4 regions of the Paenibacillus sp. FSL H7-0703 genome follow, and region 4 is predicted to be linked to each of the others. Evidence: riboswitches for the same ligand, from Rfam matches in the RefSeq annotation. Region 4 holds a riboswitch; each other region holds the start of a gene.
What was found. Region 4 has a riboswitch for cyclic di-AMP ahead of MHB46_RS19915 (TrkH family potassium uptake protein). Riboswitches for the same ligand answer to the same signal wherever they lie in the genome.
Positions count from the first base shown of each region.

Region 1 (7,942 bases), 4.3 Mb from region 4:
CCTCTGTCACGAAAAATATATGCGGCAAGTGATATGTATCTTATGCCATCAAGGTTTGAGCCTTGCGGGATCAGCCAACTGCTGGCGCTTCGTTATGGAAGTATCCCTATTGTGCGAGAAACAGGGGGTCTTAACGATACTGTGCAGGCTTACAATGAGTCCACAGGGGAAGGAAACGGATTTAGTTTCACGAACTACAATGCACATGATATGCTGAACACTATTCGTCGTGCTGTTCATTTTTATCGCCAATCTGAGCATTGGTCGAAACTTACACAGACGGCTTTTGCAGGAGAATATAGTTGGGATGTTTCAGCTCAAGCGTATATGGATATTTACCATTTGCTAACAAAGACGGACTGAACAGAGTAGGAACACTATAGTCATGTTAATGAAAAAGGGAATCCCTTTAGCCAGTGTTTGGCTGAGGAATTCCCTTTTTTGCTATGATCAGTCGCCTCCGCCACCACCGCTGCTTCCACATGAAGAGCCGCTGCTACACGAAGAATGACTACCAGAATCGCCTAAATCATGGTGAGAAGAGCCTCCATGATGAGAACTGTCATGGGAGGAATGATGGTGCGAGTGATGTGTATCCCAGTTCGAGCAGCCGCTTGCCGAGCTACAGCCGGATGAGCTAGCTAATACGGCATTACCTGTAGCATCCGGGTGCATGTGTACGTCAAATTGTTCAGGTTGATACCATGAATACCACACAACAGCTAATAACAAATAGTCGACCTGTAAATAGTTGACCTTAGGCAATTGCTTACCCTCAGGATCATCCACCGCTTTATTCACCCGCTCGCGCAGATGTTGTACAATCTTATGAACCGCTTGTTGGGCCTGCTGTGAAATGGCTATATTCTCCTGCGTATTCCAGCGGTCACCTGCTGGCTGCGCCGAAGTTGCGAGTTTGTAATAGCGCGAAAGCTCGTCGTCTGGTAATGGATGATTAAAAAAAGTACCCCACAAACTGGCGCTATAGCGGTTCCAGCCAAAGCATTCCACATACAACCAGTCAAACCAAGCCCGCTCCCCAGGCATCGGCTTAGAGCCGCCTGAATGGGGCGCATGGTGAAGCATACGACCAAAAAAAGCTTCCGAGAATTGCTGATATTCGCGGGTAAACATCAACATTTCGTGCCATAATTCATCCACATCACTACTGAACATAGGCACTCTATTCATAATCGCGCATAGCATAAAATATCGTTTTAGCTCATGCCAGCGCCAATCATATTCTTGCTTCGTCAGCTCTGGGTGGGCTTCCATTACACGACCCCTTACGCTATGAGCATAGGAGGCGGGAATGGATTGCTCCAGTAGCTGCATCAGCTCTGTAATCTCTGGATGACGCTCCTGTGTAAGGGACGAAGGAGAAGGGGAACTGAGGAAAAAAGCATTCCGGCGCCGTGTTTTTCTGTTTCCCCGGTTCCTGCGTATTGCACGGAATATAAACCAAAAAATGATGAGGTCCACCACAATAAACAACGTCCAAAAGCTGCTCATACTATCCATGATGGCTGACTACTCCTTTCTGAAAGAACACGGAATTAAGATTTAGCGTTCGTTATTCAGCAGAGCGAATTCTTTTTTTATCTGGCCTAGCAGTTCAGGATTCGTGATTACATCGCAAGCAGTCCATGCCAAAGTTCTCGCAGCCAGCAGCATTCCTTCCATGGCCCGGTCCTGCATCGCCAAATCGCGGAATTCTGGTGTATGCAAGGCATGCTTCTCGTCAATAACTTGAATGTAAGGATGGATAGCAGGGCAATGAAGCGATACATTTCCGATATCCATGGAGCCGTGATCTTCGCCTTCCGTTATATCTTCTTGTGAAATGCCAGCCTGCACCAAATTTGCGGTAAACGCATCGGAAAGTACACGGTTCGTGACCATTTCATCATAAGAAGTCTCATAATTGGAGGTCTCCAAACGACACCCGGCCTGTAAAGCAGCTCCTTCAGCAATTTGAATAACACGGCTAGTCAGCGGGTTCAGTTCTTGACGAGTAGCGGCTCTCACATAAAATTGGGCTGAGGCGTAATCAGGAATAATGTTGGCTGCTTGCCCACCCTGGTTAATGATCCCATGGATACGCACTGTACTTTTTACTTGTTGACGGAACGCATTGATGCCATTGAACGTTTGAATCACAGCGTCCAGCGCGTTAATGCCTTCGTGCGGGCTGGCAGCCGCGTGAGCAGATTGACCAAAAAATTCGAATTGTACCGCATCAATCGCCAGTGATTTGCCTGATTTTTCGTAACGGTCATAAGGATGCGTCATAAGCGCTATGTCGCAATCATCAAACAACCCGGCAGCGGCCATCGGGACCTTTGCACCGCGTGTTTCTTCGGCAGGTGTGCCATATACCCGTACTTCTCCACCAGTTTCGTCGATGATCGACTTGAGGCCGACGGCAGCACCGGTACTCATCATACATATCAGATGGTGCCCACAGGCGTGTCCTAGACCTTTCAGAGCGTCATATTCTGCCAGAAAAGCGACAACCGGTCCGGGTTTTGCGGATTTGTAAGTTGCAATAAAGGCTGTTTCTATGCCCAATACCGGTGCCTGGACCTCAAAACCGTGAAAAACCAGTTCTTCTTTTAAACGGGTAGCGGCCAGAAATTCCTCGTTTCCAAGTTCAGGATTTGCGCCAATATATAACGAAATGTCCTTAAACCGTGGGGCATGCTGCTCAATTGTCTTTTGAATGGTCTGCTTAAAATCCATGCTGAAAACTCCTTTATATAAACTGTAATGTAGGTACTGCGTTAGGTATGCTGAAATTGTACTATAACATTCATTGCATAATCATGCATATTCATTTATAATGACACAATCTTATTTATTATAAAGAATTTAAGGAGAGAAAAAAAGATTGAAAAAGGCATATCGTTTTACCGCCCTGGTTTTGTCGGCGGTTATCTTGCTGTTGACTGGTCTTCCCATGCTCACTGCATACGGAACGGAAGCAAAGCCACAGAAAAAACTTGTAGTGGGCATGAGTGCCGACTTTCCGCCGTATGAGTTTCATAAAGTCATTAACGGTAAGGATACCATTGTTGGGTTCGATGTGGAAATCGCCAAGGAAATCGCCAAAGATTTGGATGCGGAGATGGTCCCTGAGGACATGAGTTTTGACTCTTTGCTGCCTGCTTTGCAAAGTGGTCGTGTAGACTTGGTACTGTCCGGTATGACACCGACGGATGAGCGGAGAAAGAGCATTGATTTTTCAGATGTATATTATCGCTCCAAGCAAGTCATTATGGTACGTCCAGAGGATAAAGACAAATATCCTACGATGGATGCTTTGAAAGGCGAGAAGATTGGCGCACAAAAAGGGAGTATTCAGGAAGAAATTGCTCAAAAAGTACCCAATGCCACTGTAACCTCACTGGACAAAATATCCGATCTGGTACTCCAGCTGCGGACCCAGCGTATCAACGCTGTTGTGATCGAAGATACGGTTGCTAAAGGATACACGTTAGATGGTACCGTAACACTTGCCAAGGCCGTGCCTGAGGATGCCGGAGCAGAAACAGCTGTAGGTATACGCAAGGGGAACGCAGAATTGCTTGCCTCTGTAAATAAAACGTTGGCTCGCCTGAAAGCGGACGGGTCGATTGAGAAGTTTTCCACAGAAGCGAGCGCGCTCTCTGCAGATCGACAGGTTTCTTCTAATAACATCGTAGATATTTTTTGGAAATACCGCAGTTTTTACGCTACGGGTATCGGCTACACTCTGTTGCTGTCTGCACTCGGAGTACTGTTTGGATTTATCATTGGTCTGATCGTATCCTTGCTGCGGATGAGCGGTATACGCATCATTGAGTGGTTAGGTACCACTTATGTGGAGATCCTGCGTGGCACACCTATGCTGGTGCAACTCATGATCATTCACTACGGGGTTGCTTTGACGCTGGGTGTCAATTTTACCCCACTCCAGTCTGGTATAATCACATTGTCTCTGAATAGTTCAGCATATCTGGCTGAAATTTTCCGGGCAGGTATCCAGGCAGTAGACCGTGGACAGATGGAGGCTGCTCGTTCGTTGGGTATGGGACGCGGTAAAGCTATGCGTCATGTCATTTTGCCGCAAGCGTTTAAATCTATTTTGCCTGCTATCGGTAATGAGTTTATTACGATCATTAAAGAATCATCCATTATTTCGACCATTGGGATGGTGGATATTATGTATCAGGCCCAGGTCATTAAGAACATCACCTACGAAGGATTAAGTCCGTTCGTAATAGCAGCCGCTATTTATTTTGTAATGACATTCAGCTTGTCTAAGCTGCTGGGTTTATGGGAAAGGAAGTTGAGAGCCAGTGATCACCGTTAAACAACTGCGTAAATCGTTCGGTAAGAATGAGATTTTAAAAGGCATTGATATAGATATAGCCAAAGGTGAAGTCGTCGTCATCATCGGTCCCAGTGGTTCGGGGAAGAGTACGTTTTTGCGTTGTATGAATCTGTTGGAACAGCCTACAGACGGGGAGATTTTATTTGAGGGCGAGCCGATTACAGCTCGTGGCCATAATATTAATGTAACCCGGGAGAAGATGGGGATGGTGTTCCAGCATTTTAATCTTTTCCCGCATAAAACAGTGTTGCAGAACCTGACACTTGCCCCAACACAGGTTAGAAGACAGTCAGGGAAGGAAGCGGAAAAAATTTCGCTAGAACTCTTGCGTACCGTAGGGCTTGAGGATAAGAAGAATACCTATCCGAACCAGCTATCCGGAGGACAGAAGCAACGTATTGCGATTGCGCGTGCTTTGGCCATGCAGCCGCACGTAATGCTGTTCGATGAGCCGACTTCTGCATTGGACCCTGAAATGGTTGGAGAGGTTCTGGATGTAATGAAGAAGCTCGCCGAAGGCGGCATGACAATGGTAATCGTGACGCATGAAATGGGTTTTGCCCGCGAGGTGGGCGATCGAATTATCTTTATGGATAACGGTCAAATTGTAGAGCAAGGTACACCAGAGCAGGTATTTGGCACTCCAAGCCATGATCGCACCCGTGATTTTCTTGCCAAAGTATTGTAAGGAAGTGCTGATATAATCTATAAAAAAAGCCCTCCGTTTGACGGAGGGCTTTTTTCCTTTTTGTCACCATTTCCCCATACTTTCGTAACAAATATCGATTTCTTGATGACAAAATTGTAACGAGTATAGTATGATGTTCAAGGTTCCCAACATTTTCATGCGGATAAGGTTACAAAATTGTGATATTATGCAGTAAGCCAAAACTTACCGGGACAGCATGTGGTTATGACAACCGCTGAATGCTGGGCCCAAACTATGGGAAGTGCGGGGGACGTAACAACGGCAGTCATTCCGATACGTCATAAGACGATGTGGAATATGCCTAGGGGTGAATTGCACAAGCATAGGGCTTCTCCTGAGTCCGAATCCGACAGCTAACTTCGCAGGCATAACAGAGGAGGTACATATCTTTGAAACATCTAAAACATATTGGTAAAACGATGAAATTTGCGGTGCTTGCCGCAGCTATTGCAGGGCTGGCACAGACAGCTGGAGTAGCGGATGCTGCTTCGCTTCACACTGCCAAAGAGGGCGATACCTTCTTTTTACTTGCTCAACGTTATGGAGTATCGGTAGACGAGCTAACGAAGGCGAACCCAAACATTGCCTCCAACAATATATATGCAGGTCTGCAAATTAAGGTGCCTGACGAAAAAAGTGTGAAGGCAGCTTCGGATTCGAAGCCGCAGCTTCTTACGGAGAAAGCACCAGCAAATGAGGGGCCAACGATTGAAGCATGGGGTAAAACATTCAACTATAGCAAAATAGTTGACGTTAAGGCTTCTGCGTATTCTGCTGCAGCTGATGAGAATGGTAAATGGGGAGCAGTGGACTACTACGGCAATCCGCTTAAACTAGGTACAATTGCGGTAGACCCGAACGTCATTCCGATGGGCACGAAAGTGCTGGTTACAGGCTATTCCCACCCAGGTTTGCCGGATCATTCTTTTGTAGCTGTCGCTCGCGATCAGGGCAGCGCCATTACAGGAAAACGGATTGATATCTTTATTCCTGGTAACAAATCATTTGTGAACGACTTTGGATTTCAAAATGTGAAGCTGTACGTTATTGATAAATAACATTGTACGTATATAAGTTTAATTAAACATAATATATATTATGTAAACTTAATACCTGTACACTACCGCATATAACTAGGTCGGACTCTTATTAGGTCCTATCCGTAAAAAAAGGCTGTCTTGATGAGCAGAAAACTTCTGCTGGTAAGACAGCCTTTTTACGTTGCTTTAGCTTGTAGCTCAATCATAAACATATTGTTATTTCCGTTCCGAGGTATGGAGTAGCCGGGGGACTGTCACAAATTTGTAGCCCTTAGCTTTTAGAGAGTGAATTAGACCCGGCAGAGCTTGGACAGTGCCTTGCAAGTTGGAACTTTGACCTCCACCTGCGTGCATTAAAATAATAGAGCCAGGCCCGGTAGCTGGGATCACATTGCGCTGAATTTGTGTTTTACTTAGTCCCTTCCAGTCGAGAGAGTCTACATTCCAATTGACAATCATATAGCCATGACGACGTGCCCATTGGATTTGAGGCTCCGTGATTTCACCGTAGGGTGGACGAATCAACTTGGGGCGAAAACCTGCGCTGGCTTGTAAAATACGTTCTGTTTTTATAATCTGGTTGCGAAAGCGTTCTGGTGTGGCCTTCCTAAAATCCGGATGAGTATAGGAATGGTTTCCTATAGCATGGCCTTCACGGATAATACGGCGTATGATCCCCGGATGCTTTTCCGCACGGTGACCGACGATGAAAAAGGTGGCTTTGATGCCATTGGCGTGTAATACGTCCAAAACCTGCGGCGTATACCTAGAATCGGGCACATCATCAAAGGTTAGGGCAATTTGGCGGGTGTGTGGGCCGCACATTTTAAAAATGTCCGCATGTTTTTTACGCAGCATTGCTAATGTAGGAGTAGCACGATCTGTGCTCTGTTGTTGTACAGAAGAAGCAATAGCTGCTTCCTTGGGATGGGGCGTTCCGATGTTGGGAGGCGCATCCGCGTGAACGGGTAAACTTGAAAATGCTAGTAACAGTGCCAAGCATGGCAACACTCCCCTGTACGGCATATGTATCCCCCCTTTCCGTGCAGTGGTACCTAGTGGTGCTCTCGACTATTATGTACCTGTCCTATTAAAAATATGCTGGTAACCAAGTTCGGCTCATAAACGACTGGAAAAAAGTCCACGATGAAACGATTATCAATGAAGATGATGGAGCTAAACGTACATATTCTCTTAAACATGACCGAAAACAGGAGCATTTTCTCAAGTTTTAGCCTTACAACGAATTCGGTATACCGTGACAGCTGGTGTATAATGGGGATGCAATTCATAATTATACAGACATGGAATTGAAGGAAGGATGGATAAAAGTGACCGACTTGTTTACTCCTTATCAATTAAAGGGGCTTTCTTTAAAAAATCGGATTGTCATGCCCCCGATGTGCCAATACAGCGTGGAGGCCAAGGACGGAAATCCAACGGATTGGCATCATGTCCATTATGTGAGCCGGGCAGTAGGAGGCACTGGACTTATTATTGTGGAAATGACAGCGGTTCATCCAGATGGACGTATTACGGATCGTGATTTGGGTATTTGGTGTGACGAACATATTCCTGCATATCGTAAGATTGTAGAGGAAGTCCACAAGTATGGTGCCAAAATTGGCATTCAACTAGGCCACGCTGGACGCAAGGCTGAAGATGCTGAGCAACCTGTGGGTCCGTCCTCCATTCCTTTTAGCGAACGCTTTAAAGAGCCCCGCGCCTTAAAGACAGCTGAAGTCAGGGAACTGGTTCAGGCATACAAAGAAGGCGCGCGCCGCGCGGTGGAAGCCGGTTTTGACACGGTCGAGATAC
Region 1 is NZ_JBBOPF010000001.1:149,870-157,811, forward strand. Features, by position in the region: gene glgA (glycogen synthase GlgA) at 1-363, shown strand, start outside; gene MHB46_RS00680 (hypothetical protein) at 451-1,521, opposite strand; gene MHB46_RS00685 (M20 family metallopeptidase) at 1,564-2,742, opposite strand; gene MHB46_RS00690 (ABC transporter substrate-binding protein/permease) at 2,891-4,354, shown strand; gene MHB46_RS00695 (amino acid ABC transporter ATP-binding protein) at 4,341-5,063, shown strand; cyclic di-AMP (ydaO/yuaA leader) riboswitch at 5,299-5,467, shown strand; gene MHB46_RS00700 (3D domain-containing protein) at 5,474-6,142, shown strand; gene MHB46_RS00705 (polysaccharide deacetylase family protein) at 6,341-7,150, opposite strand; gene MHB46_RS00710 (NADH:flavin oxidoreductase/NADH oxidase) at 7,456-7,942, shown strand, end outside.
Region 1: it holds a riboswitch for cyclic di-AMP, as region 4 does, so the genes downstream of both, MHB46_RS00700 (3D domain-containing protein) here and MHB46_RS19915 (TrkH family potassium uptake protein) in region 4, are expected to answer to the same signal.

Region 2 (7,942 bases), 1.2 Mb from region 4:
CGCATGCTGCTTGGAAAGCCTTGGGATCAGTTTAACGCCCCCTGCCGCTCCCGCCAGCGTCAGAAGCTCGCCAGTGCCCTCATCCTCAAATACTTCCTTGATGATGGCCAGATCCTCGCTTATGGAGGACTTAGCTGCCCCGTAGCGATCCGCAAAATGAGTAAGAGGCACCAGCGTATGCGGCCGTGACAACAAAAATTGCGTCATTTCCACCAAACGTGAGCTTCTTTTAAGTTTTTTCACAACAATTCCTCGCGATCTATTCTCCTGCCGCCCGCTTTGTACAGTAAAGCACCGGCGGACTGGCCGGTTGCTGGCGGAATGTAAGTGATATAGTAAAATCCGAATATTTAATAGTAAATATATCATCTTTGTACGTATTTGTACAACAATTACCACTATAATAAGAAAAAAATATCTAAAATCAGGTCAAAAGTCGTACTGCGTACACATCTTTACAAAACCCTCTTAGTCCATTGTAAATCCGTGGCACTTTGGCTTCTTTCGATACCAGTCCGAACACTGTAGGTCCACTACCTGACATCAGCACACCGTCTGCTCCTAAGCGGATCATGGAGTTTTTAAGATGCTCTACCTCTGGATACAGCTTTAGTGTTACATCCTCCAGTACATTCCCCAGCGCGTTGCATACATCGGTAAAAGAAGCGTTACGGATCGCATGCTCCATCTGGCGGGCAGACGGGTGGTGCGTAATCTGATCCGCTTTGACACGACCATACACTTCAGCCGTCGATACATTAATCGGCGGCTTCGCAAGGATCACCCAGCATTGTGGCGGATTCGGAAGTGGCTTGAGCAGTTCTCCGCGTCCGCTCGCTAAAGCTGTACCCCCTGTAATACAGAAAGGTACGTCTGAGCCCAGCTCCGCACCCAGCACCCTTAATTCTGCATCCGAGATGCCAAGCTTCCACAGCTTGTTCAGTCCACGCAGCGCTGCGGCGGCATCACTGCTTCCGCCCGCCAAGCCTGCCGCCACCGGGATATGCTTATCCAGATGGATATGGACGCCCGTAGACACGTTATAACGTTCCTTGATCAGACGCGCAGCCTGAAAAGCCAAGTTTTTTTCATCCAATGGTATGTACCCGGCTTGACTTGAAATAATAATGGTATCACGCGGTAACTCAGACATCGTCAATCGGTCAGACAGATCGACCATGGTCATAATCATTTCGACCTCGTGATAACCATCGTCCCGCTTACGTAGAACATCAAGCATTAAATTGATTTTCGCCGGTGCTTTTTCATATATTTTCAAGGCGTTCACCCACCTTCAACTTTTCCCTCAAGACAGCTTAACATATTATATCAGACTCAGCGTGTCAAGTCATGAGGTTCAAAAAAGCGGAGATGACCCGGTCTAATCCGGATATCCCCGCTTTTCATCAGCACCACCGATAGCTACGATTTGCGGGAAGCTGCCTGCTCGGCAAGTTGGATAGCCCGCTTGACCATATTGCCCGCATCCTTGGCTTTAATGCCTCCCCAGCCTTCTTCCTTGACCGTGTCGTAAAATCCAAGATCTTTGGCCAGCTCGTACTTTAGCTCCTCCGACATGACACTCCGTCTTCTTCGGCTCATACATACGCCTCCTTCGGCAATGGAATAAGGAAGATCATTCCCGGCTTAGTATGTGCAGAGATGTCATGCTTCATCCTGCTCTGTATATACAAAACGGCCCCGTCATTTGAAATGACGAAGCCGTCGTTAAACCTGCAAAGCTGGTATAAATCACGAAATCAATTAAGGTGTTTCAAAATATTCGACTACACTTGTATGGGAGTCGGGATCATATACGCTGACTTCTACCGACTCGGTAAGAATGTCAGCATAGCTGTAGGAGACACGTTTAAACGTCTGTTGCTCCTGATCCAGCTTGACGATAAAAACAGAAGGGTACGTTTCTTCCAAGACACCAGTTCGTTCGACGGTCTTACGGCGTCCGCCGTTAGCCCGCAGCAAAATTTTTTGCCCTACATGTGCGTCGAGACTGCGTTTGATTTCCAACAGCGTATTTTTAGCCATTGCCTAACGACCACCTCTTTCCTTGTCCATTATAACGAATTTTAGAGGGATTGTCAAATCAAGCTAAATATTATAACAACACGAAAAATAAGTTGTCAATTTAATTTTTTGCGAACAGGAATAATTTATATAAAAAATGACAAAAAGCCTCTGAAAGCAGAGGCTTTTTGCTCAGGTTAATCCTATTGGCACATTTGAATCCTAGATTGCGGAAGGCGTTACTTTAAGCGTTGATAAATTTTCAAGCTTCGGCAGGCCGATGCGATAGCTTCCCCTAGTTTCAATTCCACCCACTCCACGACTGCCACTGATTGTCTGGTGAAACAGGTCCCCCATGTTGACCGTATCACGGATCGAAGTAAAGGCCGCCTTGGCAGCCACGTAAACGGGGTCCAGCGCGTGAATCAGGATACGCCCTGGTGAGCTGGCGAAGTTCGCTCCCGCACGTAGCAGCGCCTCAAAATGGGACTGGCACGCTCCCGCTACAATCGTCAGCGAATCCAGATGACGTTCATATTGTCTTGCTACCTGAATCGCCGCCACAAAATTTTGCGAATTTTTATAACTTTTCAAGCTGTACAAATCGTAAGGCTGTGGCTGCTTCAGCACACCGTCATGTCCGGTAATGACTACGATATCCGGACGGATACGAGGAAGCAGTCGGTACAACGTGTCTGCCATTGCCGATTCGTGAACGTGATGTCCCTCTGCAGGAACACGGAGCTGTTCATATAAACTGAGACATTTTTTCAGATAGCTGGGATCTCCATCCAGGTGAAGAACCTTTCCCGGCATTTCAAAATACGTTGACTCAACCGGATCACTCCAGTCCCCTACCAGAGCTGCCTGACTACGAGCAGCTTGCTGCTGGCGTGCCCGTTGCAACAGATTAAGAGACTCACCAGCCTTAATGTGGGCCTGCTGAGCCTTACCACTAATCTGGTCTGCAGGCACTCTGACCAGATCGTTCACCGGAGAATCGGCCAGCAGCCGAAATTCTATTCCCTTAATGATCGCTTTATCCCGCTGGATGTCCTCAACGCGAAACGTGACATCCCCGCCGTACGATTTCCGAACGACCAAGTCTCCTAAACTCATCACACTGTATCACCCCTCCTATATCGTATGGGTGAATGCACAGTTTGGTTCCAGCTTAGGATATACCTGCCTCCAATAGCACAGCGCTGAGACGCGCAAATTCCTCAATACTTAACGTTTCTCCTCGACGGGAGGGTTCAATACCAGCTTGTTGCAACAGCGGCTCCAGCGTGTCCCTGTTCTCTTTGGTGAAGAAACGGCTTTTTAAATTATTGGAGATGGTTTTACGACGCTGGGCAAAAGCAGCATGAACCACTTCAAAGAAGTGCTTCTCATCCACCACTTCCACCGGAGGGGCTTCCCGTACACGCAGCCGGATGACTGCAGACTCCACATTCGGCTGGGGAATAAATACTGTATTCGGCACAGTACAGACTAATTCAGGTTCGCTGTAATATTGCACCGCAATGCTCAGACTGCCGTAATCCTTCGTTCCAGGAGACGCAGCCATGCGCTCAGCCACTTCTTTTTGGATCATAACGACGATATTCTCCAGAGGGAGCTTGTCCTCCAGCAGCCTCATCAGAATCGGTGTAGTAACATAGTACGGTAGATTAGCCACGACACTTACTTTACTCACGTCTGCAAAATCGGCTGCGAACACCTCTCGCAAATCCAGCTTCAGCACGTCTCCATGACGTACCTTCACATGCTCGTAAGGGGCCAACACCTCTCCGAGAATTGGCAGCAGCCGCTGGTCAATCTCGACAGCGGTAACTGCCTTAGCCGATTGCGCCAGCTTCTCGGTCAAAGCGCCAATCCCAGGACCGATCTCAAGTGCACCCTTCGTCTCATCCAATCCGGCAGCATTTACAATCTTATTGAGAATATTTTGATCAATCAGGAAATTTTGTCCCAAACTCTTTTTGAACGAAAAACCGTGCCGTTGAATAATTTCCTTCGTACGCCGCGGTGTTGCTATATCTTGAATCCCTGTCATACGGACATCACAATCCTTCACTTTCAATTTGTGCCAGCGCCCCGGCAAATTCCTCGCGGCTGATCTGAAATACAGAGAGCCGTTTATGTAGCTGCTTTCCGTTACAATAACCAATACCCAGCACATTCCCTAAGGCCATACGGCGTGCAGCAGCATTGGGATGGGTGATGAGTCCAGCATCAATCAGGTCCGCCCACTCAATCAGCGGGTCGGCGCCTTCCACTGTCGTATGGACCCGTGCAAGAGCGTGTCTGATCGCTTCTGGTGAGGCATTCTCCACGCCAATATCTCCTTTACGCGTCGCTTCTGCCTCGGGTATAAAGGCCTGCTTGCAGCCGGGTACCTTGGAAGCGATAATCTTACGGATGCGCTCCCCTGCATGATCGGGATCGGTTAAAATGATGACCCCCCGCCGCTCCTGCGCCAATGCAATTTTACGCAGCGTCATTTTATTAATGGCGGAGCCGCCAGTTTCTATCGTATCCGCTTCAACAGCGCGGCGAATGGCCACCGTATCATCCCGGCCCTCTACCACGATCACTTCCTTGATCATTTGCGTTTCCCTCCACTGCTACACAGCAAGCTATATTTATCTTTCCCTGCTTTTGAAAACAAAATAAGAAGAGGATATCCTCTTCTTAGCATGGCATAACTATGTTGTTAATACTATCGCATTGCCCTCAACATACACAACCTGTTTTAGTTGATTTCAGGCTTTACCGGTCCGATAACATATACGGTTTTACCGTGCTTACGACCAAATTGGTTGGCTCGGCTCAAACTCTCATAATACACATCGATTTTGTGGCCTTTAATCGCGCCACCGGTATCCTCCGCACGACGGAAGCCCACCCCTTCGATATACACCCACCAGCCGATTGGAATTACACTCGGATCGACCGCGATGGTGCGTCCTTCCGTGACACGTGCGCCGGATGCAGTACGTGTACCGATACCTGGCTCCTGTGAGGAATACGCCGTCATGGAGACATTTTGTAAAACTTTGCTATATTTAAAATTTACGCCTGCTTTACGGACAGCACTGCCCGAACTAACCGTTGTTGCCTCAACCGCATCATTGGGACCGACGGAAGCAGCAAGAACGACCGGTTTTTTCTTCGTTCCTACCGCAATGACCTTATCCACACGGTTCTGTGCAACTTCCTTGTTAACCAGCTGTTTGGATACCAACTTTCCATCATGATATACCTTTTGAACGTGCTGGACGACCACACCCGATTTGCCGCTTTGAATGACCCGATTATCGCCTTTATAAAGACTCGGATCGGCCGTTTTGATGACCTGATAAGGCACCTGTTTTTTCTGTTCGACCTGCTGTTTCTTCACACGGACGATTTTTATGTCCATGTTAGACGAAACAGAGGCATCCAACGCAGGATAAACTTTATCCGTTGATGATAATTTATAGCCCGAGGTACGAATGGCACCTTCTACTGTATTTTCTGTTGTGTACAGCTTTTTCGTCTCATTGCCTGAAGATACTTTGACTTGATTGGCACGTTTAATGACTACGCGATCGCCATCCTGTATTGCTCCATTTAGCGGCATGGAAACTGTATCATGCGGCTGAAGTGAAATGGAATGCTCGCTCAGCAAATCTTGAAGCTTGGATTCCCGGGTTTCTACCGCAGACGCCTTGCCATCGATGACAAAAAAGACTTGTTTTTTAGATTGCGTGTACATCAGAATTGAAATCATAATCGTTAGCGCGATTAGAAAAATAGCAACCAAAGCAGCCTGGCGCACATTCTCTTGCTTCCAACGCAATACGTAAGACATGCTGGATGAGCGTGACTCATGGGTATCCTTTTTTTGGAAAATGCCCATTTCCTCCGTCCTCCTTACATAGCCCGCCGTCTGGAGTAAGACATAGTTGAGATTTGACGTGACTATAACAGATTTTCTACAAGACAAGCCCAAACTACGACTGTCCTGCACCATGTACCCGTCTTCGCGGCATGCTGTCCTCCCCTGTTTAACCACAGTATGATGACAGATTTTCTTTTATTCACAACAAAAAAAGCCAGAGAAAGAGACTAGAGAGCTCTTTCGTGGCTTCCGGCATGTGTGAATATGCGGGAAAACTCATGCACGAGATGGCTTCTCTCTTGTTACGCTTACGGGGTTAGCTGTCGGGTTCGGACGTAGAGAGTCGCCCTAGCTTGGGTCAACCGCTCATGGCGGTCGCCTTCACATTCACCCCAAAGACCCAGAAAGAAATCGAAATACGGCTCCTCCACCTGTTCAATCCCTACCGGGAAAAGAATTTAGGTCGAGCCGGCTGGCGGAAGAGACGTTCCCTTCTTGCACATACGCCGGACGTACTGTAAGCCATATCGGTTCCCCCGTTCCCTGTAAAAGGGACTCAGCGAGACTGGTTCATGAAATGACTTGTTGATGTTTACATTCAAACAACAATTCACTGAAAAGATGATATCCTGTTTCTATGCATGTTGTAAAGCAGGTTTCAAGTACATTTTTTAAAATATTCGGTTAAAATATTGTAATATTCTCGAGTTTCCTGCAACAAATTCATGATTAGCTTCGTCTATCTCTTTATTTTGATCGATTTCTTCACTTTTTCACTGAATGTCAAATCGTTCCAGGGCATTTCGGGTCGTTATTGACACTAATTCCTCCACTGTAATCCCTTTGATTTGGGCTGCAGCCTCTGCTACCAGTCTCACATGTGCAGACTCATTTCGCTTCCCACGAAACGGATGAGGCGTCAGATAGGGAGCATCAGTTTCAATGAGCAGACGGTCCAGCGGCACCTGTGCGAGCACCTCTTTTGGCTGCTTGGCATTTTTGAACGTTATTGGACCACCGAAGGAAAGGTGAAATCCCATATCCAGCACCATTTTGGCTGTCTCCCAGCTACCCGAAAAGGAGTGCATGACTCCACCAATCTCACTCGCTTTTTCCTCGCGCAAAATCTTAACAATATCTTCATGGGCATCCCGGTTATGAATAACAATGGGCATCTTGAGCTCACGAGCCAGACCAATTTGATTTCGAAACACCCGATGCTGCACATCCTTCGGTGATGTATCCCAATAATAATCCAGACCGATCTCTCCGATGGCTACAACCTTTTTATGACTGCATAACGATGCAATCCATTCTAGATCGCCCTCCTGCATTGTAATAGCATCCTGTGGGTGCCATCCAACTGCCGCATAAATAAAATCATACGTCTCGGCCAATTTCATGGTGGATGGAATGGTCTCACGATTAAATCCGATATTGATCATCCGCGTTACTCCTGATTCGACAGCACGTGCTATAACTTCTTCACGATCTTCGTCAAATTGTGGCGCATCCAAGTGAGTATGAGTGTCGAATAAATCCAAGGTTTACATCTCCTTTTTTTACTTACATTTCTATATAGTTGTCTATTCTTTGACAAAATAATTCCTTATTTCGGCAGGAAGCCTGTCTTTTACCGCGTTCAATTTATTCTGGGGAAAATACATATGATATTTCCCTCGGTGAATACCACTTATTGAGCGCACAATTTCCGAAACTTCGGATATTTCACTCACCTCGCCCTGACGTCCAAGCAGTAAAATCTGGTTGTCCGTCGAGCCACCCTGCCGAAACACATCATAAGGAAGATCTGTCGGAAAATCAATTTCAAAATCATATTCAGGGTGCAAACCAGCCTCTTTCAAAGCTTCTCGAATACTGTCAATGGTATCTGTATCCATATTTTCAATCTCTACATATTTATACAATCTACGGTCCATAAACCGGCTGCTCAAATCACTTAAAATCTCGTCCTTTTCTCGTTTCCACTGGCTAAATACGGTCTGGATTAATGACTCGTCGAGCATC
Region 2 is NZ_JBBOPF010000001.1:3,215,030-3,222,971, forward strand. Features, by position in the region: gene purR (pur operon repressor) at 1-243, opposite strand, end outside; gene ispE (4-(cytidine 5'-diphospho)-2-C-methyl-D-erythritol kinase) at 425-1,279, opposite strand; gene MHB46_RS14105 (small, acid-soluble spore protein, alpha/beta type) at 1,423-1,602, opposite strand; gene veg (biofilm formation stimulator Veg) at 1,765-2,046, opposite strand; gene yabG (sporulation peptidase YabG) at 2,248-3,144, opposite strand; gene rsmA (16S rRNA (adenine(1518)-N(6)/adenine(1519)-N(6))-dimethyltransferase RsmA) at 3,200-4,084, opposite strand; gene rnmV (ribonuclease M5) at 4,092-4,637, opposite strand; gene MHB46_RS14130 (G5 domain-containing protein) at 4,784-5,932, opposite strand; cyclic di-AMP (ydaO/yuaA leader) riboswitch at 6,204-6,486, opposite strand; gene MHB46_RS14135 (TatD family hydrolase) at 6,688-7,458, opposite strand; gene MHB46_RS14140 (HD domain-containing protein) at 7,501-7,942, opposite strand, start outside.
Region 2: it holds a riboswitch for cyclic di-AMP, as region 4 does, so the genes downstream of both, MHB46_RS14130 (G5 domain-containing protein) here and MHB46_RS19915 (TrkH family potassium uptake protein) in region 4, are expected to answer to the same signal.

Region 3 (7,942 bases), 1.4 Mb from region 4:
CATATTCTATGAGGTCTTAAAGCTTACAACTAAAGGTAACACAAAGCTTAAATAGAGGTTCTAATTTGGTTGCTTCTCATAGGAAAAAGCACCTTTAGTATAACTCATTGTAAGTTCAAAACTCTTTAACACCCTTCGCAATAAAAAAAGCAGCCCACAGATGTGGCTGCTTTTTTACAATATTATTACTGTGTTAAGGTTGGGCCTACCCTTCCAGCGCCTGCTTCAATTCCTCAGGCGAAGCGTCCCACCATTCCTCGTTATGAGAAATCAGCAGACTTTTAAGTGCTGCCTTATCCTCACTTCCGAGATCCTCCAGCATGAAACGACGCTTGAGCGCATAATCCATACGATTGACGTGATCGGCGAGGATTTTCCAGCCGCGTTTGGCTTCGTCGTCAATCAGCATCTCGCAGGCGGTGGCACCGCCGTACATACGCCCTTCGGGCGTACGATCCACGGCTACCCATACGAGCCATACTTGGCGTCCGTTCGGTACATCCTCTTTATTCGTAGAGAACTTGATACCACGTTCTACTTTACTTTTGGCATGCATGGCACCGATATCAATTTTCGCCTCTCCTCGGTCAATGATAACGGGAGACATGCTGTTCAGGTCGATTGAGCCTGCGCCGAAACCCTTATGTTTACTCTTGCCACTGACAATGTTCAGTGCAATCTGTTTTTTGCCGTCCGGCTGATTTTCACTCATGCGTCACTAGACCTCCATTTTCCGTCTTCACACTCATTCTACACTATAAATATTTTAACTAATAATCTCCTGAAAGCAAACATATACATGCTGTAGATGCTTGTCAACGGGAGGTATCCATTGTATGACCCCAGCACGCACTAAAATCGTTTTATTGTCTACACTAGCCCTCGGTCTCCTCGCAGGGACGTTATGGTTTGCCTGGCAACCCCAATCGCAATCCGACCCACAGTCCATAGGCCAACCACTATACGGCTCCCTGTCTGAGTCTGCGCTTGCCCCAAATATGGGCAAGCCTCTAGGGGCAAACATCCTGCCTGACCTGCCCAAGAACCTTCCACAGCCCGCTACAGAAATCCTCAGCAAACGGGTGGTAGAGTACCACATTGATGTGTCTCTGGAAAAAGGACAGGTTTTGCGAGGCACTGAGACACTGACCTGGAAGCATCCGGGCAAGAAAACCGTGAATGATCTGTATCTTCATCTATACCCGAATGCTTTCTCTTCCATGGAAACTACCTTTATGAAGGAATCCGGTGGAAAGCTGCGCGGAGATACCATGCCCAAAGACGGCTTTGGCTCCATGACGCTGACTGAACTAAAAACAGAAGACGGTTTATCTCTCATGCACCGCATCCAATATGTGCAGCCAGATGACGGTAACGCAGGCGACCGTTCGCTCGTGAAGGTGCGTCTACCCAAGCCGGTACGAGGTGGCGAAGAAATCACATTATATATGAAGTTTGAGGTAAAACTGCCCGCCATCTTCGCTCGTATGGGTGCGACAGATGATTTTGTAATGGCAGGGCAGTGGTTCCCGAAGCTCAGCGTCTACGAGACTGCAGGACAGCGTGGACGCGCCGAGGAGGGCTGGAACCTCCACCAGTATCATGGTAACTCCGAGTTTTATGCCGATTTTGGAATTTACAGCGTACGGATTCGGGTGCCTGAAACTCATATCGTAGCAGCGACCGGATTTCCCACCCGTGGTGCCGTCCGACAGAACGGCCAAAAAATATATCAATTTTATGCCGATGATGTACACGATTTTGCCTGGTCCGCTTCACCCAACTTTGTAACCGTAGAAGAACCCTTTTCTTCTGCTGAAGTCCCTGGTGTCAAAATCAAGCTCTACCTTGACCCGTCGCACAAGGAGCTCAAAGGGCGCTATATGAGCGCAGCGAAGGCCGCCCTTTCGTACTACAGCAAATGGTACGGGCCTTATCCATATTCCACCCTATCCATCGTGGTTCCACCCAAATCAGGCAATGGAGCCGGCGGTATGGAGTATCCGACACTCATCACGGCCGCTGCTGCGGGTAATCTGAATCCTGGCTATAGTCTGGAACGGACATTAGTTCATGAGATTGGACATCAATATTTCTACGGAATGGTAGCCAATAATGAATTTGAGGAGCCGTGGCTGGATGAAGGCTTCACCTCCTATGCAGAGGAGCGGCTTATGGAGCAAGAATATGGGCTTACCCCTAACTTGCCATTACAATCGGGACAGGTAGCCTCCCCACAGCCGCTAAACCGTGAGTCATGGAAGTACGGCTCAGCTGCTGAGTACGCGCAAAATGCCTACTCTCGAGGCAAGCTGGTCCTACGGGGCATTGAACGTCAGGTGGGTATGAAAAAAATGGATCGCATTATGCGGACCTACGTCCAGACGTACCGATTTAAGCATCCGTCCTCAATGGATTTTCAACGTATCGTGGAGAGAGTCACCGGACGCTCATGGAGCCACTATTTTGAACAGTATGTATATGACGGCCAGATGGCGGACTTTTCAGTGGATCACATCACAAACCACAAGCTGGAGAATGGATATGAAGCAGTCGTGACGGTCAGCAAAAAAGGGGCGGATTATCCCAAGATCCCTGTCCAATTTACCTTCAAGGATGGTACCACGATATTCAAGGCTTGGGACGGCGCGGGCAAAAGCACAACTTTTCGGATCAAAAGTACTTCTCCCGTTTCCTATGTAACCCTTGATCCCTTATATACCATTGCACTGGAGAACAAGCATATTAACAATAGCCTAAAAGCCGAATTGGACGAAAAGCAACAAACCCGTTGGAGTGTAAGTGTAACCAAGCTGTTGGAGACACTGCTTGGAAGTCTGTCATGGTGAGGTGTCTATAGATGCGGACTGTTATAAAAGAGGGCTGGGCGCTGGTGCGCATACGATTCTATATCGTTATCATTTTATTTCTGTATCGACTACTGTGGGGGGTGTTTATCTATCGGCTGGTGCAGTCTGCCGTTATCCCGCTATTGCTCCGTTATCCTGATCAGGGTCAAAACGAGCTGGGACAGACCTTATTTTGGATGGAGAGTCAGATTGCTCTGATGGACAGCCGGGAAGTACATGTGTATTTGTGGATACTACTAGGGGCGACTGTACTACGCATACTGATCACTCCCTTCATTAGAGCCGGAATATATCAAAGTCTGCATACCGATGCGACTGAACCGCAAAGCCTGTCCTTTTTCAAGGGTATGAAACGCCATGGCATGTCGTCGCTGTTGTATTACACCATCGAGTTGGGACTGCTGCTGCTTCCCGCCTTTTGGGTAGTACCGAGACTCTACCCTATTGTAGCAGGAGCACTTCAATCTTCCTCTTATCTGCTGCATTTATTGCCCTATGTCATTGGATGGATGGCATACGGATGGTTCATTCGGCAGTGCATCCTGTATATGCAACTGGGTACTGTCGGTGGTCACGCCATACTATCGTCCCTGCTCGCCTTCTTTCGCCGGCTCCTCCCAGCTGTCGGTATATCCCTTTTGCTCGGTGCTTGTGTGCTGCTGGTCTTCGGTCTATTTGGCACCGTGGCGATGATTTGGACTGGCATGCTGGCGCTCATTCTCCAGCAATCGTATCATTTTGTTACTAGTCTGGTCAGGCTGTGGCATATCAGTTCGCAGTACAGACTATGGCATACCGATATCTCTAGTAGAAGCTAAGCCCTGCCTTTATGTTTTTTACTTCATTTCCGTCTGTCGAAAAACCTTGATTCATACTCGCGCAAACGACACATAACTGAATACTGTTAACAAGATCTGTTCCTGGGACATTAGGAGCAGATTTTTTTTGTAACTTTTTGCAATGAAACATTTGCCAAAGCCAGCCGTCTTTGTTACAATAATCGCAGTGAACTGATAGTAACAACTTTGTAATCTTTATTGTAACCTTTATCTCAAAAATAACGTTATTGTGAATACTGCTCTCCAAGGTGCACATCTTAAGTTAAGCCTAATTCCTGGCACCTAGGAAGCGGGGGAACCAGTTTGGGTGAATTGATCTCGCAACAGAGTGGTCATAGGGGAACCTTCTACCGAATCCTTAAGCTAACCTCGCAGGCATTGGAAGGGGTATATTTTTTTTGAAGAAGAAGCTAACGATCGCAGCTATGGGTCTTGCCATTGCCTTTACATCTTTTACATTCGGTGGCGGCAGTGCATATGCAGACTCTAAGATGGACCAGGTCATTCAAGATGCCAAAGGAACGAACTACAGAAGCGGAGGCACTACACTCGAGGGATTCGATTGCTCCGGCTTCACAATGTACGTATACAACAAACTGGGAATTAAACTTCCGCATCAATCCGGATCACAATTCAAAATGGGATCTTCTGTATCCCGCGATGAAATGAGACCTGGGGACCTGGTGTTCTTCAACACCACAGGAAGAGGCATTTCCCATGTAGGTATCTTCGTAGGTGAAGGGAAATTTGCCCACTCCTCGACTTCACGTGGTGTAGTAGTTAGCTCACTGAACGAAAATTATTACGCTAACCGCTATGTCGGTGCAAAAAGAATTATGAGCACAGACGCTTACCATTCTGTAGCTTCAGACATTCCTGATGACGATAACGTAGAATAACTAACGCACAGCAAGCTAACCCTAGCCGCAATTTGATTCTGGCCGGAATCGAATTGCGGTTTTTTATGTCCACAACATCAGCAATTATTATCTTTACTGACGAACTGAGACCTCAAAAGGTTTCAATTGTAGCGAACATCGTCGGTTTTACCGTCACCGCTGGGGGAGCATATGAGCAGTAATTCCTTCTTATTGAATGTATACCCGACTTAGGTATGAAATAAACACGCTTGCCATTCCTCTGCAACTTGTCTACAATCTGTTGTTAATGATTGAAGTACCTGTGTAAAAGGAGGATGGAACACATGCCGGCCTCAATATCCAACTATCGGATCGTACCGATGGACGAGCATCAAGCGGCTGCAATTTGTGAGTGGCACTATGATCCACCTTATAACATATACGGTTGGCTCCCCTGGGAACAAATGAAGGCGCTTGAAGTCGAATTCGGAAGTCCCACGCTTCGCCAAGAGCAATATGTTGCCGTACTGGATAAAGAGAACAAACTGACGGGATTTGCTCAATATTTTCCTATGATCGGTGTGACCCGGCTAGGTCTTGGAATGCATCCTGACAGATGCGGACATGGCAAAGGCTCTGATTTTGTCCGTGCCATTGCAGAGGAAGCTCAACGACGCAACCCGAAGAATGAAATTGATCTAGAGGTGCTCACTTGGAATGGGCGCGCTATCCGGGCCTACAAGGCGGCTGGATTTGAGCTTACAGATACCTATGAACGCCAGACTCCTGATGGCAAAAAACCATTTTATTGTATGGTATATCGTCCCGAGCACCCAACCCAGATTCTATGATAAAAGCGCCTTCGGCATACAACCACGATGTTGTATAGCGAAGGCGCTTTTATCATCATACGACAGATCATTACAAGCTCAATGACTGCTGCGCATTTTTTCAAAAGCTTCATTATATTGTTGGGCTTCCTTAATATCCACGGCCATAATACCGCCGTCGTCCCAAGAGGTCAAACGCAGAGTCACGGTCTTATAATCAATCGTAATAAATGGATGATGATTGAATGCTTCAGATATAGCGGCAACTTCATCCACGAATGCAATCCCTTTCATAAAACTGGAAAAATTATATTTTCGAACGATCCAACGTCCTTCCTCCAGTTCCCAGCCCTCCAGTTTCTCCAGATGTGCTTCAATCTCTTCTTGTGTAAAAGGCATGTTACGAACTCCTCCCCGTTTATACGGAAGCCTTTCGACCGCTTAAATACGGCCAAAACTACGATATATTGGTGTACATATTACCACGGCCCCGTTGATAAATCCATAAGACGGACCTCAAATCAAAGGGACTGACATCAGCTCCTCGTCCCCAATAAGTACATAGATGCGATGCTGCTCCGGCTCATAGATCACAACGCTACTCCCTACAGTGATTGTGGGCTCTGTACCCAGTGCATAAAATAAGTCTTCTGCCAAAGCTTCATTGACTTCCTGACGTCCCGCCGGGTCCAGCCTGTCCCAATCTTCTGCTTCCATCTCAAAAAATTCATAGCTATCTGGGATGCGCCCCACAGCCTCTGTAAAATCGTTCAAAATTTGTTCATACTCACGCCCATGCTTTACTCCCATGCCATTTCCTCCAATGGTTCCGCCATTCAATACATAATCACCTTATTATACCGGAAATTCGCACTTAACAAAAAAGAGAGTTTTGTCGATAAATACTATAATCCGTCTTGTAATGACGCGCTTGGGGCAAGGACGACCCCGGCGGCATGAAAGGATTCAAAATCTATTCTCATGGATGAGGTGTATCATGCAAATTTCAACCATTATCGGACTTGTGCTCGGGATTGTGTCACTGGTCGTCGGGATGATCTTAAAAGGCGCTCCGGTCGTCAATTTGGTCAATAATCCCGCTGCTTACATGATTATTTTCGTCGGAACGGCAGCGAGTATATTTATGGCCTTCCCGATGGCAGAAATCAAACGGATTCCGAAGCTGTTCAAGGTTATTTTCACCGAACAAAAACTGTTAGACCGCAAAGAGCTCATCGGTACGTTTACCGAGTGGGCATCCATTACCCGTCGTGAAGGTCTGCTCGCCTTGGAGTCTAAGGTAGAGGAAATCGACGATCCCTTTATGCGTGGCGGCATGCGAATGATTATTGACGGCAATGATCAGGAATTCGTACGGGACGTTCTGATGGAGGATATCAATGCTACCGAGGATCGACATCGCTCTGGCGCACTGATCTTCTCCCAAGCCGGTATGTACGCTCCAACGCTCGGGGTACTCGGTGCCGTTGTAGGTCTGATCGCCGCTCTGGCTGACCTTAGTGATATGGAAAAGCTCTCTCACGCCATTGCAGCAGCCTTCATTGCGACGTTGCTCGGTATTTTTACAGGTTATGTTCTGTGGCATCCGATGTCCAACAAGCTGAAACGGTTATCCAAAAAAGAAGTGGAGCTTAAATTAATGATGGTCGAAGGTCTGCTTTCCATTCAATCGGGGATATCGACAATTGCCATCAGTCAGAAACTGACGATCTTCCTGACTCCGACCGAACGGGCTACGATGACCCAGAAGGATGGCGATTCCAGTGAGTAAAAAGAGACATGAACCGCATGAAGAGCATGCTGACGAAAGCTGGCTGTTGCCATATTCCGACTTAATGACCCTTCTGTTGGCTCTTTTCATTGTCTTATTCGGTATGAGCTCGCTCGACGCCAAAAAATTTGAAACTATGGCTCAATCCCTGAGTTCAGCTTTTAGTGGCGGCACTGGCGTGCTGGATCACTCGGCCGCGAATCCGTCGTCACAATCCATGGATATGGGCAAAAATAAAGAACAAGTATCACAACCCTTAAAATCGAAGGCTACTTCTACCTCTGAACTGCAAAAACAGCTTGCCCAGCGGGAAGAAGAAGATTTAAAAAAGCTTAAAAAACAGATGGATCAATATATTCAAAATAACGGCCTGACCCCGTTGCTGAATACCAAGCTAAACCAATCCCAGCTAATGATCACCATTAGCGATAATGCCTTGTTTTCATCCGGGCAAGCCGAAGTAAAGCCGGAAGCAAGAAAGCTGGCCAAGTCTATTTCTAGTATGCTTCAGCAGTTCCCTGGCTATGATGTTATCGTATCGGGTCATACGGATAATGTACCGATCTCCAACAGCCAGTTCCCGTCCAACTTTGATTTGAGCGCCAAGCGCTCTCTGAATTTCTTGCGTATCTTGTTGCTCAATCCAGATCTCGATCCAACCAAGTTTGTATCCATCGGTTATGGCGAGTATCGTCCATTGGCAAGCAATCAAGATGGCCAAGGACGCTCCAAAAACCGTCGTGTTGAAATA
Region 3 is NZ_JBBOPF010000001.1:3,109,031-3,116,972, forward strand. Features, by position in the region: gene MHB46_RS13700 (YwhD family protein) at 206-712, opposite strand; gene MHB46_RS13705 (M1 family metallopeptidase) at 837-2,849, shown strand; gene MHB46_RS13710 (hypothetical protein) at 2,861-3,688, shown strand; cyclic di-AMP (ydaO/yuaA leader) riboswitch at 3,965-4,102, shown strand; gene MHB46_RS13715 (C40 family peptidase) at 4,108-4,608, shown strand; gene MHB46_RS13720 (GNAT family N-acetyltransferase) at 4,914-5,420, shown strand; gene MHB46_RS13725 (4a-hydroxytetrahydrobiopterin dehydratase) at 5,499-5,798, opposite strand; gene MHB46_RS13730 (hypothetical protein) at 5,916-6,209, opposite strand; gene motA (flagellar motor stator protein MotA) at 6,397-7,191, shown strand; gene motB (flagellar motor protein MotB) at 7,184-7,942, shown strand, end outside.
Region 3: it holds a riboswitch for cyclic di-AMP, as region 4 does, so the genes downstream of both, MHB46_RS13715 (C40 family peptidase) here and MHB46_RS19915 (TrkH family potassium uptake protein) in region 4, are expected to answer to the same signal.

Region 4 (7,942 bases):
TGTGTGAAAGAGGTCGAGAAGGAAACGTATGACCAGATTGGTCAGGAGATTGGTTCCTTTTTAAGCGGGGGACATGAGGAAATTAAAAAGGATCTTCAGCGTAAAATGCAGGAGGCCGCAGAGGAATTGTACTTTGAGCGGGCCAAGGAGCTGCGAGATCAGATTATCAGCATCGACGCGATGATGGAAAAGCAGAAAATCACCACATCGGATGCGAAGGATCGAGATGTATTCGGTTTTTCAGTAGATAAGGGCTGGATGTGTGTACAAATCCTATATGTCCGCAAAGGTAAAATGATCGAGCGCCATATGTCGACTTTTCCTTTCTACGGTGAAGCTTACAGTGATTTTATGTCCTATGTGACGCAATATTATAGTGACAACCCGGCAGTGCCGCAAGAAATATTGCTGCCAGATTCTCCTAGGCTGATGCAGGCAGAACAGGTCAATGTCGATCAACCGGTTGCGGCAGAAACTGTACTCCACAGTGCAGCTACAACCGATGCTACCGGACAGACAGATGAGAAAGCGATACAAACGGAGACAGAGCCTTCTGCTGACTCATTGCTGGTGGCTGAAGAACGGGTAACTTATGCAGCAACAAATCAAGACCAAGTTGGTGACCAAGATACCGGAGTAAAGGAAACAGAAACCCAACTATCCGGTGGACTGGAGGACCCGAGTACGGCGGCTCTCGCTCTGGCTGAATGGTTGGATGTAAAGGTACTTGTACCGCAGCGTGGACTGAAAAAGCAAATGACAGGCATGGCGACGGAAAATGCACGTGTTGCTTTGGATGAGAAGTTTAAGCTGATCGAGCGGGATGAGGAACGGACATCCAAAGCTGCAAGCAATCTCGGACGTGCCATTGGACTGGATAGCTTGCACCGGGTGGAGGCGTTTGATAACTCCAACATCCAGGGTTCCGATCCAGTCTCAGCCATGATCGTGTTTATTGATGGCAAGCCTGCCAAGAAGGAGTATCGAAAATATAAAATCCGTTCTGTGCAGGGACCCGATGATTATGAAACAATGCGTGAGGTTATCCGACGTAGATATGAACGTGTGCTTAAGGAAAATTTGGAACGTCCCGACTTGATCGTTGTCGATGGTGGACGTGGACAAATTAAGGCGGCGACCGATGTATTGCAAAATGAGCTGGGTTTGTTCATTCCTGTGTGTGGGCTGGTGAAGGATGCCAAACATAGAACTTCCCAACTATTAGTGGGAGAGTCCTCTGAGGCCGTGACACTTGCACGCAATAGCGAAGAATTTTATCTGCTGCAACGGATTCAGGACGAGGTTCACCGTTTTGCCATCACGTTCCACCGCGAGCAACGCGGCAAATCTATGGTAACTTCCCGGCTGGACTCTATTCCAGGCATCGGCGAGAAACGGCGTAAGTTACTGCTTAAGCATTTTGGATCGCTCAAAAAAATAAGAGAGGCCAGTGTCGAAGACTTCCGGCCTCTCTCTATTGGGGATAAGCTTGCGCGTCAGATTATAGCTGCCCTTCGGGAGGAGGAGTCGTAGAATACGGCTCCTCTTTTTTTATAGGTTCAAACATAATTCGATTTGGTTTTTTAGGACTAAACCAATAAATGATGTAACCCACAATGGCTGGAAGTAAGATCCAGAATAGACCAGCGCTCACATTCACAGTGTCTCCCAGACTCATCACACTAAGTCCCATTAGAATGCTGTCAAAAATAACGTGGCTGAACATGGCGGCAATAAAGCCGTAACGCAGGAACACAAAACTGAACAGCAAACCAAGAAAAGTCAGCTCAATAGGTCTGGAAATCACCGGATAGATTGGATAAAGTGTATGTCCCAGTGCCCAAATCAGCGTGGTGATCAGACACGCAACAAAAGTATTTTTCACTATTTTTTTGACCATCGGAATACCAAACAGACGGTAGACAGTCTCTTCTCCAATACCTGCCATCCAGGCCATAATCGGCAGTAGCCATGGATAAGCCATATTGTAAGGGGATTGCGTGGCATCTGTGGTGGAGAATGTATTAAATGTGCGCTCCAGTATAAAGAACAAAATGGATTGTACCCCGAGTAAAATAAAGGCCCACAAGTAGCCAACATACATACTGCGAAGCACATACAGCCCGTAGCCCGGCTCTTTTGCACGTGGCCATGCATTCAGTCCAACCTGACGCATAAGCCCGTCACCGCCGACCAAGGAGAAGTAGAGCGCTACAGCCATGACGAAGGTAACACCAATCTGGAAAACCATAAGAAATATAAGCATGCCCTTACCGCCTGCTTCTGCTTGCAATAAAGGCAGCATGTTCATGGTCCCAGCTATACTAGCAATAAAGTATACAACGGATAGAACAATGCCGCGTACAAATGAAGTATGTCGTCGGGTGAGTGACGCATACACAATGGCAAGTACACCCAGTACAAAGCTAAATAGGGCATAACCCGCATAGGTCATCCAATTCGCCCAAAATGTTTGCTTTTCGATATAATCGGTATAGGACGACGGGGCCGAAAAGCTTTGAGTGAAGGAGCGAACATCACCGTCTTCAAAAGTAAAAGCCAGTGTAAGTACCGAGGCGCCGATTTTTTTATCGTCTACGGTATACTTTAATCCGCCTTCTTGTTCAGTGGTCGCAAGCTTCAAATCCGACGGCTTAAAGCCAAAGCGCTTGACCCATACTGCGGCCGCCTGCTCCTTGGCTTCGAGGGTCATGCCGTCCTCAGCCACACGTACAAGCCTGTTACGTGCTTGTTCATCCGTAGAAATATCAGCCTGTGTGTAATTGGTGCTGGAGGTGATTCGTTTAAAGCTAACGACCTTGCCAGTGGATAAATCCACATGAATTTGCAGCTTACTCTTCGCTGAGGATTCAGGCAGATCGACCCGAAAGGTTTCGTAAGGGTAACTCTTTTTCCATGTACGGTCGTACTGTTGAAGCAGTTTTTCTCTAGATAAATAACCGTACAAATCTGTTTCGGCCTGATAGGTCACGACGGGCTCCTCAGGCTGTGATTCAGTATAGCCCAGCTCGGAGCGGGCGAAGTCCAATGCGTGTATGACCGCTTCTTGTTTGCTGATGACCTTTGCGTTCATTACTGATTCTGGACTCGGATTGCTAAGCGAGGGAATAAGCAATTGAAAGATAAAAAAGCAAATCAGGCCAATCCCGCCCAGCAAGCCTAATTTTTTGAAGTTGGCCGTGAGCACGACCGGTTTCCCGATAGGATTCATGAGTTTCCTCCTTAATCTGTAAATAAGAACATCCATTAAAGATATCATACTGCACAGGTTCCCGCCAACAGACCAGCGATATTCATGAAAATAGAGTGAAAGCACTTTAAAGTTCCAATAAAATTAGATAAGCTGCGATTAAACGATGCCCATTCGCAAAATAAAGCCAATTTCACGTTTTTTCGGCGAAATCGGTTTTGTGATCTGGATATAGAAGGATTATAATCTTGAGGCAATGCCTATAAAATACATAGGTAATGATATACAGTTGAGCCGAATTTCTATGGGAAAACGGGGGAACCATGTTACTGGGGTGAATTTTACAACCGATCCTGCTGGATCGGAAGTGTAAATAGGGCATACTGTGCTGCCCGAATCCGTCAGCTAACCTCGTAGGCTATGAGCAGGAACCAAGTCAGGCACTCGGTTTTCCGGTGTCTTTTTTTGTGCGTATAAAAGTGTTTGGATTGGTTAGACCGCTGCGGGTGCAGATTATTCTTCCGATTGCTGTTATCCCCGGATTTTTTGATTGTATACCCCCTTTAATGGTTAAAATCCGGAGATAAAGGCAAACGCTTCGCTTCTTCAGAACAATTCTGCCCCTTTCGCTACTGCCCGCCAATAGCACAGGGGGCTGAGTAGTGCTTGACATGCATTCTTCCTGTATTCAGGGAATGCTAATTATAGTTAACTAAGGTTTGGAAAAATCAAAAAATTCAGGGGCAACGACGATCGAAAGATCAAATGGAACGCGTAGCGAGCTTACACCGTATTAAATCACTGTTTTTATAGTTTTAAGGATTAGGAGAGAAGTGATGAATAGATGAATCCCAATGCAAGCTGGCTTCGGCTTTCTCCACCGCAGATATTCGTTGCGGGCTTTGCCATTATCATTCTTATAGGTAGTTTATTGTTAATGCTGCCGATCTCCAATACAACAGGAAAGCCACTTGCGTTTATAGACGCTTTGTTTACTGCCGCCTCTGCGACCTGTGTAACCGGGCTTGTCGTAAAGGATACCGGGCTCTTTTTTACCACTTTTGGTCAAGTTGTCATCGTTGCGCTGATCCAGATCGGCGGTCTTGGCTTTATGACCATGGCTACCTTGATTGCACTGGTGTTCAAGCGTCGGATTTCCTTGCGGGAGCGTCTCATTTTGCAGGAAGCGATGAATCAGACTTCTGTAGAGGGAATTGTCGGGTTAATCCGTAAGGTATTACTGTACTCACTAGTTATTGAAGGCGTATGCGCTACGATATTCTCGGTTCGCTGGTCCTTTGATATGCCTGTAGGCAGGGCGATTTATTTTGGAATCTGGCATGCCATCTCCATGTTTAACAATGCTGGTTTTGATTTATTCGGTGAATTTCGCAGCTTGACAGGTTATGTATATGATCCGATTGTTAATTTTACCGCAATGTTTCTAATTATTTCTGGCGGCATTGGTTTTGTAGTGATGTCAGACCTGGCAGAATATCGCAAGCGCAAGAGACTGTCCTTGCACACCAAGGTGGTACTCAGCATGACGGGCGCTATGATTGTAGTCGGCACGCTCGTGATTTTTGTATTTGAGTTTACGAATCCAAAGACTCTTGGCTCGCTTGATTGGGGTGGTAAGCTACTGGGATCTTTATTCCAGTCCGTTACTCCCCGTACCGCAGGTGCCAATACGCTGGACATCGCAGGCTTGCGGCAGGCTACGCAGTTTTTTATCATCATACTCATGTTTATTGGGGCTTCCCCTGGCTCCACTGGAGGCGGGATTAAGACCACAACATTCGCCCTGCTCATTGGAGCAGTGATTTCGATGCTGCGGGGGCGGGAAGATATTGTACTGTTCAAGTACCGACTTGCGCAGGGACGAATTTACAAGGCTTTGACCATTACACTGCTGGGGTTGCTGTTCGTGATCGGGGTGACCATGATTTTGTCGGCAACCGAAGATCATCATTTTCTGATGATCTTGTTTGAGACGGTGTCTGCGTTTGGTACGGTGGGGCTGTCGATGGGGCTTACACCTGATTTAACAGTCATAGGTAAGCTGGTGATTACCCTGACGATGTTTGCAGGTAGACTGGGGCCACTCACGCTAGCTTATGCACTGGGGCCGAAAAAGGGTAAAGAATTATATCGTCATCCGGAAGGCAAAATGATTATAGGATGAATCATTTCATATACATTTCGTTGGTTTAATCATTTCAGGATTTTGCAAAATTCGATACCAGTCGCTCCGAAGTCAAGATATAGACGAACTAAACCATTTCGATCTATATCTTCTTCATTGGAAGTCGCTTATGGGATTTTTGCAAAATCCCCATTTATGAAATTGATTCAGATAAGGAGTTTTCGAGTAGATATGAAAACGCAGCAGTTTGTAGTTATTGGCTTGGGGCGGTTTGGCTCAAGCCTGGCTTTGCAATTGGTGGATATGGGGTGCGAGGTGCTAGGCATTGACCGGAATGAGGATGTTGTGGACAGTATGAGTGAGATGTTGACACATACTGTCGTGGCGGACGCTACCGATGAAGACTCGTTGCGATCACTGGGCATCCGTAATTTCGATTGTGGCATTGTTGCTATTGGTGATGACATTCAGGTAAGCATCCTCACCGCCATTTTGCTGAAGGAGCTGGGTGTGAAAAAAGTTGTAGCCAAAGCCATATCTGTGCTGCACGGGCGTGCGTTAGAAAAGCTCGGTGTGGACCGGATTATTTATCCAGAACGGGATATGGGTATCCGGGTGGCTCACCAGCTAGTCACGCCTAATTTGCTCGATTATTTGGAGTTGTCTAAGGAATACAGTATTGTGGAACTCAATGTACCTGCATGTCTGAATGGCAAAACGCTAGCAGAGCTAAATGCCCGTACTCGCTTTGGTTGTAGCGTCGTGGCGCTTCATACAGCGAACGGTATCCTGATCGCACCGACGGCTATGGATCGGCTAAAAGCAGACGATATTATGGTCATCATCGGTTCGAATGACAATATCGGTCGCTTTGAGGATGAGGTTGTTAATGTTAATGAAGAGGATTAAACCCTCTACACCATACGGTAGCCTGCAAACGAAGCCCGTGTCTCGCTAATCCAGCGTCGTGCTGTCGGACCGAGATCGGTCGTCTCCGAGTAAATGAGGGAGGTCGTTCGGCGTGTCTCCTTCAAATCGGGCAAGTACAATGCAGTGAGTCCATTATCCCGCAATAGTTCGCTACGCAAATAGGATTTGGGCAGCAAGGCTGAAGCCTTACAGGTTGGAAGCAGGCGTACAATCGCCTCGAAAGAGTCGATTTCCATACGGATATCCGGCATGATGCCGCTGCGCTGGAACAAGTCATCCGTCAGACTGCGGTACCAGGTCCCTTTGGAGAAAATAATCATCGGCAATCCTTGCAGATCTTTCATCGAGGCTGTTCCTGTCTTGACCGTTAATTCATGTCCGATGGGAACGACGAGCTCCAAATGATCATCAAATAGCGGAATGCAACGCAGTCCAGCTTCATGAATGGCAGACCCGACAATACCGGCGTCTGCTTTTTTGTCACGTACAAAGGCGACGATTTCATGGGTTTTACCGGTGAGCAGCTTCAGCTCGGTTTGAGGATGCTTGCTCATGAAAGCTTCGACGAGGGTAGGCAGCGTCGTTTGGAGCGTCGTGAGGCTTGCGCCGAGTGTAAGCATACTCTGGGCTTCATTTTTGTGCTGGGACAGCTTTTGTAAAAAGCGAAGCTGTCGTTGCCGTTGCTCTAGCGCGAATGTATAAACAAATCGGCCAGTGGACGTAATTTCGAGCCGTTTGCCCCGACGATCAAAGAGATTCACACCCAGCTCTTCCTCCAGCTTGGCAATTTTGCGAGACAGGGCAGGTTGGGACAGATTCAGCAGTTTGGAGGCTTTATTCAGGCTGGACTGCTCGACAATGACGGCAAAAGCGTTCAAATCCTCAAACAAATCATCCACTTCCTCTCTATATGCAAAAAAGACATAATAATTAATACGTATATTGCAATTCCATTATAAGCCGAAAAGGAGTAACATGAAAGCGACACAAGATGTTCACACTTTTGTTTTTCCTTATAAGGGACACCTTGTTGGACATTTCCTGTCGGAAACTGTCAATTTATATGTTATATTACTATTGAAAACGCTATTATCGGGAGAAGGGAGCATGACCTAGATGAGAGGATTTTATTCCAGAAAGCTGCATTCGCTTCTTGGCGTCATTCCGCTGGCTCTATTTTTTGTTGAGCATTTGGTGACGAACTTCACAGCGGTGGAGGGCGGCAAGGAAGGATTTAATCGCAGCGTGGCCTTCCTGAATGGTTTGCCACTGGTTATTGTGCTAGAAACGTTATTCATCTACTTGCCATTACTGTTCCACGGAATTTATGGCTTGTATATTGCTTATCAGGCTGACCCGAATGTCAAAAGATTCGGCTATTCACGTAACTGGCGCTTTCTGTTCCAGCGTATTTCCGGCGTCATTACATTTGTATTTATTATCTGGCACGTATACGACACGCGCTTTCAGGTGGCTCTGGGTAATGTAACCCATGAGGAGCTAGGCGGAGTCATGCATGGCATCGTGACGAACCCGGTTTATTTCATTTTGTATTTAATCAGTGTCGTTTCGGCATCCTTTCACTTTGCTAACGGACTGTGGGCATTTATGGTTAGTTGGGGGATTACCGTGGGACCACGTGCGCAAAAAGTATC
Region 4 is NZ_JBBOPF010000001.1:4,462,090-4,470,031, forward strand. Features, by position in the region: gene uvrC (excinuclease ABC subunit UvrC) at 1-1,533, shown strand, start outside; gene MHB46_RS19910 (CPBP family intramembrane glutamic endopeptidase) at 1,502-3,232, opposite strand; cyclic di-AMP (ydaO/yuaA leader) riboswitch at 3,494-3,646, shown strand; gene MHB46_RS19915 (TrkH family potassium uptake protein) at 4,056-5,396, shown strand; gene MHB46_RS19920 (potassium channel family protein) at 5,589-6,266, shown strand; gene MHB46_RS19925 (LysR family transcriptional regulator) at 6,272-7,177, opposite strand; gene MHB46_RS19930 (succinate dehydrogenase cytochrome b558 subunit) at 7,404-7,942, shown strand, end outside.